One region of the Lactiplantibacillus plantarum genome, then DNA from elsewhere that is predicted to be linked to it. Evidence: a T-box and tRNA genes for the amino acid it is inferred to sense, from the RefSeq annotation. Region 1 holds a T-box; the other regions hold tRNA genes.
What was found. The T-box of region 1 lies ahead of E5260_RS06690 (phenylalanine--tRNA ligase subunit alpha). A T-box ahead of a tRNA ligase gene usually reads a tRNA of that ligase, here a tRNA-Phe.
Positions count from the first base shown of each region.

Region 1 (3,247 bases):
CGGTACCGGGACGGTGGACATCCATCAACCCAAAGTTGAACGAGCTATGCAGGGGAGTCAGTTTCATTTACAACTGATTAGTACTGATCTCGACAAGTTGGTTGACCAATTGCAGGCGCAGGGTTCACCAGTCTACGGTTCAGAGTTAAATCCACAGGCAGCCCGGTATTTAGATATTGACGCGCCGGCTAGTTTTGGCTTGATCATGGGAAACGAAGGTAATGGAATGAGTCGGGAATTATTGGCACGGACAGACCAAAACTTATACATTCCCATCAAGGGGCAAGCAGAATCGTTAAATGTAGCCGTGGCTGCTGGCGTTTTAATGTTCGGTTTATATCGCTAACTTACAATTAGTAAGAAAATGCTAAAATCCAGGTAAAATACTTTCAAAATGACTGGCTTTTTAGTAGAATAGCCGTAGATATTAGCAAAGGGAGCTTTAGATGAAAACTAATAATGCGTGGCAACAAGATTCTGAATACGTGGCGATCGTCGAAGATTTATTAGCACAGCCGGCCGTTCAGCGGCTTGCTGAGTTTACACAGCACCACCATTCAAATCGATTGGATCATTCGATTGCAGTTTCATATGATAGTTATGTTTTAGCGAAGAAATGGCATCTAAATACGACGGCAGTGGCGCGTGGTGGATTATTGCATGATTTGTTTTATTATGACTGGCGTGAAACCAAGTTTGATCTCGGCTCGCACGCATTTATTCATCCGCGGGTAGCGTTACGTAACGCTGAAAAGTTAACGAAATTAACGCCGATGGAAAAAGATATCATTTTGAAGCATATGTTTGGTGCAACTTTAGCTGTGCCTAAATATCGTGAAAGTTTGCTCGTCTCTTTAGTTGATGATTATGAAGCAGAACATGAATTTTTTGGACCATTACGTATGAAAGTGGCCAAACAACTAGATCGGTTCCGAGGCAAGGTCTCCGCCGGTTAATTCAATAATTGGGGGTCATTGCATGTCAGAAATGCTAGCTGACACGGTAACAGAATCCAACGTGGATTTCGAACTGTGTCCAAAATTTGAAAAGACGTTCTCAATTCTAGGGAAAAAGTGGAACGGTTTAATTATCGATGTTTTACTGGAAGACGGTCCCCAACGCTTTAAGAATCTGGCACGCCGGATTCCTAAGTGCAGTGATCGGGTGCTGGTCGTTCGTCTCAAGGAATTGGAAGAAAACGGCATTGTGAGTCGGGTAACCCATTGTGACTCTGCCCTGATTGAGTATCGCTTGACTACGAAGGGGCAAGATTTACGACAGGTCATGGATACGGTCCATAACTGGTCTGATAAGTGGTTCAGCCCGGCCGAATCCTAATACGGGGTTGACGTGCAGGGCACTTTGCCATAAACTGACAATGTAGATAAAAGCCTTGACGAGAAATAGTAGTTAGTTACGGCGTCGTAGGGACGGGTGTCACCGATTGAAAGCACCCTGGCGACCAAGATTGACGAATTCACTCTCTGAGCTGAAATTGGGCGTTTGTGTAAACAAATAATTTTCCGGTATCCCGACCGTTATGACGGGTAGTGAGTGTGCATAGTGACTGCTATGCAAACAAGGGTGGTACCGCGATGACCTCGTCCCTTTTCAGGGATGGGGTCTTTTTTTGTCCGCAACGCAACTAAAAATTGGAGGCAGCATATGAGTTTACAAGATCGATTAACCGAATTACGCGATCAAGGCTTGGCCGATATTAAATCCGCCGATGTTTTGAAAAAGGTTAACCAAGTCAAAGTTGATTTACTTGGCAAAAAGGGTCCGATTACAGAAGTATTGCGCGGAATGCGCGACTTAAGCCCGGAAGAACGGCCAAAGGTGGGCGCTTATGCCAACGAAGTTCGTGACCGGATTCAGGCTGCGATTGATGAACGCCGTGAAGAACTGGAACAAGCAGCCGTTAATGAGCAATTGGCTGCCGAAAAACTGGACGTGACGTTACCGGGTCGGGAAGTTCCACAAGGTCAGCCTCACGTGATTACCCAGATTATTACTGAATTGGAAGATCTATTTATGGGAATGGGCTATCAAATTGTTGATGGTGATGAAGTTGAAGAAGATTACTACAACTTTGAACGGTTGAACTTACCGAAGGACCATCCCGCCCGTGACATGCAAGACACGTTCTATATTACCAAAGACGTGCTACTACGCACGCAGACGTCTGCTGATCAGCCGCGGTCACTTGAAAATCACGATTTTTCTAAAGGACCGCTGAAGGTCTTGTCACCTGGCCGCGTTTATCGGCGTGATACGGATGATGCAACCCATTCCCATCAATTTCATCAAATTGAAGGGTTAGTCGTGGACAAGCATATTACGATGGCTGATTTGAAGGGCACCTTAATTCTGGTTGCCAAGACTTTGTTTGGCGATCAATTCGATGTTCGGCTACGGCCAAGCTTCTTTCCATTCACGGAACCATCCGTAGAAGCTGATGTAACTTGCTTTAATTGCAATGGCAAGGGCTGTGCAATCTGTAAGCAAACGGGTTGGATCGAAGTACTGGGTGCCGGCATGGTTCACCCCCACGTGTTAGAAATGTCTGGCATTGATCCAGAAGAATATGGTGGTTTTGCCTTTGGGTTAGGACCAGACCGCTTTGCAATGTTGAAATACGGTGTTGACGATATCCGCAACTTCTACTTGAATGACGTGCGGTTCTTGTCACAGTTCTATAAGAAAGGTTAGGCGTCCACATGAGAATTTCTACGACATGGTTACGCGATTATTTGAAGCTGGACATTCCGGCCGATGAATTAGCAGAAAAGATTGAACGGACGGCCGTTGAAGTTGACGGTGTTATTCGTCCCAGTGAAGGATTGAAAAAAGTTGTAGTGGGGCACGTCTTAACGTGTGAGCCACATCCAGATTCTGATCATCTCCACGTTTGTCAAGTGGACGTAGGCGAATCAGAACCCTTGCAAATCGTTTGTGGGGCACCTAACGTTGCGGCTGGCGAAAAGGTGATCGTGGCGTTACCCAATTCATGGATTGGTGGTCACACTAAGATCAAGAAGAGTAAGATGCGGGGAGTTCCATCAAATGGGATGCTGTGCGCCTTAGACGAACTTGGTTTTGATGAAAAGTTAGTTCCAAAAGAAGTTGCGGATGGTATTTTCATTCTGCCTGACGATGCCACGCCAGGTGATCCGGTCTTTTCATACCTAGGGATGGATGATGAAATTATTGACATGTCCGTTACCCCTAACCGTGGTGACATGCT
Region 1 covers NZ_CP039121.1:1,461,888-1,465,134, forward strand. Annotated here, with positions in the region: gene E5260_RS06675 (TrmH family RNA methyltransferase) at 1-346, shown strand, start outside; gene E5260_RS06680 (HD domain-containing protein) at 447-956, shown strand; gene E5260_RS06685 (winged helix-turn-helix transcriptional regulator) at 979-1,338, shown strand; T-box leader at 1,385-1,612, shown strand; gene E5260_RS06690 (phenylalanine--tRNA ligase subunit alpha) at 1,666-2,712, shown strand; gene pheT (phenylalanine--tRNA ligase subunit beta) at 2,721-3,247, shown strand, end outside.

Region 2 (3,247 bases), 220 kb from region 1:
GGCTAACTACCACTAAATTTGATTATTTAGTCACGATGGAAAGTAAGGGCATTCCGCTAGCCCAGGCACTAAGCCAGGCCACAAACCACCCTCGCTTTATCGTTTTACGTAAGAATCGTAAGGATTACATGCAGCACCCGCTTATCGAACCGGTAAGCGCAATTACGACCAGCACCCCACAACAGCTAGTTTTAGACGGTACTGACGCCGCACTAATCAATCATAAGCGCGTTATCATTATCGACGACGTCATTAGCAGTGGGGGCTCGTTGACAGCTGCCAACGCCCTCCTACACCAAGCTGGCGCCCAAGTGGTCAAGCAGATGGCAATTTTAGCAGAAGGCGCCGCCAGCGAACGAACAGATATCGATTTTTTGGCACCGTTACCATTATTTGACTAGCTGCGGTTCAGAAACACATTACAACTCACTAGCGAGTCACAAAGCAGAACAAGCACCATGGACTTAAACCAACTACTTCAGTTATCACCGAGTGCAACGAGCAAGTTTTAGATGGATGGATTCGTTTTAAAGACCTACCATAATATGAAAAGCCCTATGTTAGCATGATTTATGCTAATACAGGGCTTTTCGATGCTTACGAGACTATTTCTACGTTCATATTCATGCAATGCTAATATTGTAAATTTATTCTTTGCAATTGGAAAATTCACCCAAAAATCATTTTGCCTATTTTCGCATGATTCTAAGAATACAAAAAAGCCGTTATATCAACGATATAACGACTTCTTAAAGGTACTTAGAGCTTCCTGAAAACCTCTTAGTACCGGCGATCGGGGTCGAACCGATACTCCCTCAACGGGAACTGGATTTTGAGTCCAGCGCGTCTGCCAATTCCGCCACGCCGGCAAAATAATAACTAGATGGAACATAAATCTGATCAGGATTATAACCTTTTCAGGAAAGGCGGTAACCGGATTTGAACCGGTGATGAAGGTTTTGCAGACCTCTGCCTTACCACTTGGCTATACCGCCATCATTTATTGCCCAAACCCAACTGGGTTAGCTGGATTCGAACCAGCGCATGATGGAGTCAAAGTCCATTGCCTTACCACTTGGCTATAACCCAATCAAAGGGCGGTAGGTGGGAATCGAACCCACGCGTGCCGGAGCCACAATCCGGTGCGTTAACCACTTCGCCACTACCGCCATCATGGCAGGGATAGTAGGAGTTGAACCCACACCGACGGTTTTGGAGACCGTTGTTCTACCATTAAACTATATCCCTATAAAGAATGGAGGGGAGTGGATTCGAACCACCGAACCCGAAGGAGCGGATTTACAGTCCGCCGCGTTTAGCCAGATTTCGCTACCCCTCCATAAATGGCGCGGGACGGAATCGAACCGCCGACACATGGAGCTTCAATCCATTGCTCTACCGACTGAGCTACCGAGCCATATCATTCTTCATGATGGAGTCTATTAAATTATTGATGAGTAACTCTCATCAGATGGAGGATACAGGGCTCGAACCTGTGACCCTCTGCTTGTAAGGCAGACGCTCTCCCAACTGAGCTAATCCTCCATAATGACCCCTACGGGATTCGAACCCATGTTACTGCCGTGAAAGGGCAGTGTCTTAAACCACTTGACCAAGGGGTCATATTTATTATATCTAACTAACGGAGAGTAAGGGATTCGAACCCTTGAAACAGGTATAACCCGTTTACAGCATTTCCAATGCTGCTCCTTCAGCCACTCGGACAACTCTCCATGGCTTACCGTAGATAACTCCGACAGGCGGGCTCGAACCGTCGACATCTTGATTAACAGTCAAGCGCTCTACCAACTGAGCTATGTCGGAATAATCGCATGGCAACGTCCTACCCTCGCAGGGAGCGATCCCCCAACTACTCTCGGCGCTAAGAAGCTTAACTTCTGTGTTCGACATGGGAACAGGTGTATCCTTCTCGCCATCGTCACCACACTATTGAGAAACTTGTGCTCTCAAAACTAGCTAATATCAAATATCTTCATATGCACCGGAACACCAATTACTTGGTTAAGTCCTCGACCGATTAGTATTAGTCCGCTTCATGCGTCACCGCACTGCCACTTCTAACCTATCTACCTGATCATCTTTCAGGGGTCTTACTTCCATAAAGGAATGGGAAATCTCATCTCGAGGTGTGTTTCACACTTAGATGCTTTCAGCGTTTATCACATCCATACGTAGCTACCCAGCGATGCGCCTGGCGGCACAACTGGTACACCAGAGGTATGTCCATCCCGGTCCTCTCGTACTAAGGACAGGTCCTCTCAAATTTCCTACGCCCGCGACGGATAGGGACCGAACTGTCTCACGACGTTCTGAACCCAGCTCGCGTACCGCTTTAATGGGCGAACAGCCCAACCCTTGGGACCGACTACAGCCCCAGGATGCGATGAGCCGACATCGAGGTGCCAAACCTCCCCGTCGATGTGGACTCTTGGGGGAGATAAGCCTGTTATCCCCAGGGTAGCTTTTATCCGTTGAGCGATGGCCCTTCCATACGGTACCACCGGATCACTAAGCCCGACTTTCGTCCCTGCTCGACCTGTCTGTCTCGCAGTCAAGCTCCCTTGTGCCTTTACACTCTGCGAATGATTTCCAACCATTCTGAGGGAACCTTTGGGCGCCTCCGTTACTTTTTAGGAGGCGACCGCCCCAGTCAAACTGCCCACCTGACACTGTCTCCCACCACGATTAGTGGTGCGGGTTAGAGTGGTCATACAGCGAGGGTAGTATCCCACCAACGCCTCCACCGAAACTAGCGTTCCGGTTTCTATGGCTCCTACCTATCCTGTACAAGCTGTACAAACACTCAATATCAAGCTACAGTAAAGCTCCATGGGGTCTTTCCGTCCTGTCGCGGGTAGTCCGCATCTTCACGGACAATATAATTTCACCGAGTCTCTCGTTGAGACAGTGCCCAGATCGTTACGCCTTTCGTGCGGGTCGGAACTTACCCGACAAGGAATTTCGCTACCTTAGGACCGTTATAGTTACGGCCGCCGTTTACTGGGGCTTCAATTCTGAGCTTCGCCGAAGCTAACCCATCCTTTTAACCTTCCAGCACCGGGCAGGCGTCAGCCCCTATACGTCATCTTACGATTTTGCAGAGACCTGTGTTTTTGATAAACAGTCGCCTGGGCCTATTCACTGCGGCTGATCTTGCGATCAGCACCCCTTCTCCCGAAGTTACGGGGTCATTTTGCCGAGTTCCTTAACGAGAGTTCACTCGCTC
Region 2 covers NZ_CP039121.1:1,236,984-1,240,230, reverse strand. Annotated here, with positions in the region: gene E5260_RS05720 (phosphoribosyltransferase family protein) at 1-401, shown strand, start outside; tRNA gene E5260_RS05715 (tRNA-Leu) at 785-869, opposite strand; tRNA gene E5260_RS05710 (tRNA-Cys) at 925-995, opposite strand; tRNA gene E5260_RS05705 (tRNA-Gln) at 1,018-1,089, opposite strand; tRNA gene E5260_RS05700 (tRNA-His) at 1,097-1,169, opposite strand; tRNA gene E5260_RS05695 (tRNA-Trp) at 1,175-1,248, opposite strand; tRNA gene E5260_RS05690 (tRNA-Tyr) at 1,257-1,339, opposite strand; tRNA gene E5260_RS05685 (tRNA-Phe) at 1,345-1,417, opposite strand; tRNA gene E5260_RS05680 (tRNA-Val) at 1,473-1,545, opposite strand; tRNA gene E5260_RS05675 (tRNA-Glu) at 1,550-1,622, opposite strand; tRNA gene E5260_RS05670 (tRNA-Ser) at 1,644-1,733, opposite strand; tRNA gene E5260_RS05665 (tRNA-Asn) at 1,752-1,824, opposite strand; rRNA gene rrf (5S ribosomal RNA) at 1,831-1,947, opposite strand; rRNA gene E5260_RS05655 (23S ribosomal RNA) at 2,019-3,247, opposite strand, start outside.
Region 2: it has a tRNA-Phe gene. The T-box ahead of E5260_RS06690 (phenylalanine--tRNA ligase subunit alpha) is inferred to sense a tRNA for this amino acid. The anticodon was not compared.

Region 3 (3,247 bases), 590 kb from region 1:
AAGATATTTGATATTGTCTAGTTTTGAGAGCACAAGTTTCTCAATAGTGTGGTGACGATGGCGAGAAGGATACACCTGTTCCCATGTCGAATACAGAAGTTAAGCTTCTTAGCGCCGAGAGTAGTTGGGGGATCGCTCCCTGCGAGGGTAGGACGTTGCCATGCGAAATTGGAGGATTAGCTCAGTTGGGAGAGCGTCTGCCTTACAAGCAGAGGGTCACAGGTTCGAGCCCTGTATCCTCCATCATGAGCCGTTAGCTCAGTTGGTAGAGCATCTGACTTTTAATCAGAGGGTCGACAGTTCGAGACTGTCACGGCTCATTTAACCGCAAGGTTAAATGGATATTATTCAATTTAATATTTAGTTTCACATAGTGTGGTGATGATGGCGAGAAGGATACACCTGTTCCCATGTCGAACACAGAAGTTAAGCTTCTTAGCGCCGAGAGTAGTTGGGGGATCGCTCCCTGCGAGGGTAGGACGTTGCCATGCGAAATTGGAGGATTAGCTCAGTTGGGAGAGCGTCTGCCTTACAAGCAGAGGGTCACAGGTTCGAGCCCTGTATCCTCCATCATGAGCCGTTAGCTCAGTTGGTAGAGCATCTGACTTTTAATCAGAGGGTCGACAGTTCGAGACTGTCACGGCTCATTGTTCACGGCTCATAATTAAATAGTTTCACAAAAGTTATTGTTGATTTATGTAACTGAGCATGATATGATGTTATAGTTGTGTTAATCGTCATGCCGACTTAGCTCAGCTGGCAGAGCATCTGTCTTGTAAACAGGGGGTCGGAGGTTCGAATCCTCTAGTCGGCATTAACTGAATAGTTATGCGGAAGTAGTTCAGTGGTAGAACATCACCTTGCCATGGTGGGGGTCGCGGGTTCGAATCCCGTCTTCCGCTTTGTTCCAAAGTGTTGCCGGGGTGGCGGAATTGGCAGACGCACAGGACTTAAAATCCTGCGGTTAGTGATAACCGTACCGGTTCGATCCCGGTCCTCGGCACTTTTATGAAGCACCCATAGCGCAATTGGATAGAGTGTCTGACTACGAATCAGAAGGTTGTAGGTTCGACTCCTACTGGGTGCATATAACGGGAAATAGCTCAGCTTGGTAGAGCACCTGGTTTGGGACCAGGGGGTCGCAGGTTCGAATCCTGTTTTCCCGATTAAGTAGTCATATACGATTATTTAACACATCGCGGTGTAGCTCAGCTGGCTAGAGCGTCCGGTTCATACCCGGGAGGTCGAGGGTTCGATTCCCCCTGCCGCGATAGGAATTAGAGCTTGGACCTTTAGCTCAGTTGGTTAGAGCAGACGGCTCATAACCGTCCGGTCGTAGGTTCGAGCCCTACAAGGTCCATCTACTATTAATAGTGGACATTTCCTAGTTACATCATATGGAGGATTACCCAAGTCTGGCTGAAGGGAACGGTCTTGAAAACCGTCAGGTGGGTCAAACCACGCGAGAGTTCGAATCTCTCATCCTCCTTATTATCGCGGGATGGAGCAGTCTGGTAGCTCGTCGGGCTCATAACCCGAAGGTCGCAGGTTCAAACCCTGCTCCCGCAATTTGGTCCGTTGGTCTAGTTGGTTTAGGACGCCTGCCTGTCACGCAGGAGATCACGAGTTCGAGTCTCGTACGGACCGTTAAGTTAATAGTTCTAAATGGCTACAATGGCTCGGTAGCTCAGTCGGTAGAGCAATGGATTGAAGCTCCATGTGTCGGCGGTTCGATTCCGTCCCGCGCCATATCTGTATTCTGCGGGTATAGTTTAGTGGTAAAACCACAGCCTTCCAAGCTGTTGTCGCGAGTCCGATTCTCGTTACCCGCTTTTTTTGGGCCTATAGCTCAGCTGGTTTAGAGCGCACGCCTGATAAGCGTGAGGTCGATGGTTCAAGTCCATTTAGGCCCATTTTGGAGAAGTACTCAAGTGGCTGAAGAGGTGCCCCTGCTAAGGGTATAGATCGCGCAAGCGGTGCGAGGGTTCGAATCCCTCCTTCTCCGTTGTACCATTTAAAAATATGACCCCTTGGTCAAGTGGTTTAAGACACTGCCCTTTCACGGCAGTAACATGGGTTCGAATCCCGTAGGGGTCATTATATTATCGCGGGATGGAGCAGTCTGGTAGCTCGTCGGGCTCATAACCCGAAGGTCGCAGGTTCAAACCCTGCTCCCGCAATTGGTCCGTTGGTCTAGTTGGTTTAGGACGCCTGCCTGTCACGCAGGAGATCACGAGTTCGAGTCTCGTACGGACCGTCACAAACGTCATTCGTTGATGAATGACGTTTTTTTGTGTTTTCAGAATATTAACTGTTTGACGAGATCACCTAAAGAGGTGCGCACTGTAATCAGTAAATAGGGTGGGTGTCATTCAACAGATGGCTGATTGGGCTCACGATTGCTCAACTAAAGCTGACGGCAGATTCTTTAGGATCACACTGATCGGGACATATGTTGGTTCTGACTGCGATGTGATGTTGTGAACGAGGCTTATATATCAACTGATGAGATTTAGCAGTGTTGAGTAAAAGTAATATTCATGAAAAAAGTCGTTGCAGTTCAATCACTGCAGCGACTTGAAATATCCAATACCGGATGATTATGATTTTAATGAACGTACAAATGAATAGCGACTTTCGTGGTAGCCGTAATCTGAGGTGATGTACTTGGCAAATGGCTTGAATGAAGCGCTTCGCAGCCAAACAGCATATTCGGAGTCGCTATGCCAATTTGTGACAATCACGAAGGCTGAATTATTTTTGGACTCACGTAAGATCCAAAAATGTTTCAGCCCATCTGGCTTATTATAATCGTGTCGGAAACTACTAAACTTAGATTTAAAGACTTTTTGTTCTTCTTCCGGTAAATCAATGAAGATGAAACTTGTCATTCCATGCCAGTCAGCTGATCCTTTTGAAAGTAAAACGTCATACGTTACGGGGCTTGAAAAAACGGTTTTTTCGCCGGTTAAATCGAGTAGCATATAGCGATCTTCAGTGGCGTTGGCCTGCATTAATAACAAGTCACGATCAGCATTTTGTTGTTGGATCATGGTTAGAATTTTACGTGTCCCAAATGTTGCTGCAATCTTTCCACTCATCAATATCACTCCTTATTTATTACATCTATTATTATACGTGTTTTTCAAAATAATTGAAAATATGTTAAGTTGTTGGTTTCATTTTTTCTTGGTGCTATATTAAAATAGAAGTGGACAGAGAAATGAAGGGATGGTCAATAATGAAA
Region 3 covers NZ_CP039121.1:2,056,579-2,059,825, reverse strand. Annotated here, with positions in the region: rRNA gene rrf (5S ribosomal RNA) at 48-164, shown strand; tRNA gene E5260_RS09640 (tRNA-Val) at 171-243, shown strand; tRNA gene E5260_RS09635 (tRNA-Lys) at 248-320, shown strand; rRNA gene rrf (5S ribosomal RNA) at 375-491, shown strand; tRNA gene E5260_RS09625 (tRNA-Val) at 498-570, shown strand; tRNA gene E5260_RS09620 (tRNA-Lys) at 575-647, shown strand; tRNA gene E5260_RS09615 (tRNA-Thr) at 742-814, shown strand; tRNA gene E5260_RS09610 (tRNA-Gly) at 831-902, shown strand; tRNA gene E5260_RS09605 (tRNA-Leu) at 918-1,003, shown strand; tRNA gene E5260_RS09600 (tRNA-Arg) at 1,014-1,087, shown strand; tRNA gene E5260_RS09595 (tRNA-Pro) at 1,093-1,166, shown strand; tRNA gene E5260_RS09590 (tRNA-Met) at 1,198-1,271, shown strand; tRNA gene E5260_RS09585 (tRNA-Ile) at 1,287-1,360, shown strand; tRNA gene E5260_RS09580 (tRNA-Ser) at 1,400-1,489, shown strand; tRNA gene E5260_RS09575 (tRNA-Met) at 1,496-1,569, shown strand; tRNA gene E5260_RS09570 (tRNA-Asp) at 1,573-1,647, shown strand; tRNA gene E5260_RS09565 (tRNA-Phe) at 1,677-1,749, shown strand; tRNA gene E5260_RS09560 (tRNA-Gly) at 1,762-1,832, shown strand; tRNA gene E5260_RS09555 (tRNA-Ile) at 1,839-1,913, shown strand; tRNA gene E5260_RS09550 (tRNA-Ser) at 1,918-2,005, shown strand; tRNA gene E5260_RS09545 (tRNA-Glu) at 2,025-2,097, shown strand; tRNA gene E5260_RS09540 (tRNA-Met) at 2,107-2,180, shown strand; tRNA gene E5260_RS09535 (tRNA-Asp) at 2,183-2,257, shown strand; gene E5260_RS09530 (antibiotic biosynthesis monooxygenase) at 2,601-3,101, opposite strand; gene E5260_RS09525 (MBL fold metallo-hydrolase) at 3,242-3,247, shown strand, end outside.
Region 3: it has a tRNA-Phe gene. The T-box ahead of E5260_RS06690 (phenylalanine--tRNA ligase subunit alpha) is inferred to sense a tRNA for this amino acid. The anticodon was not compared.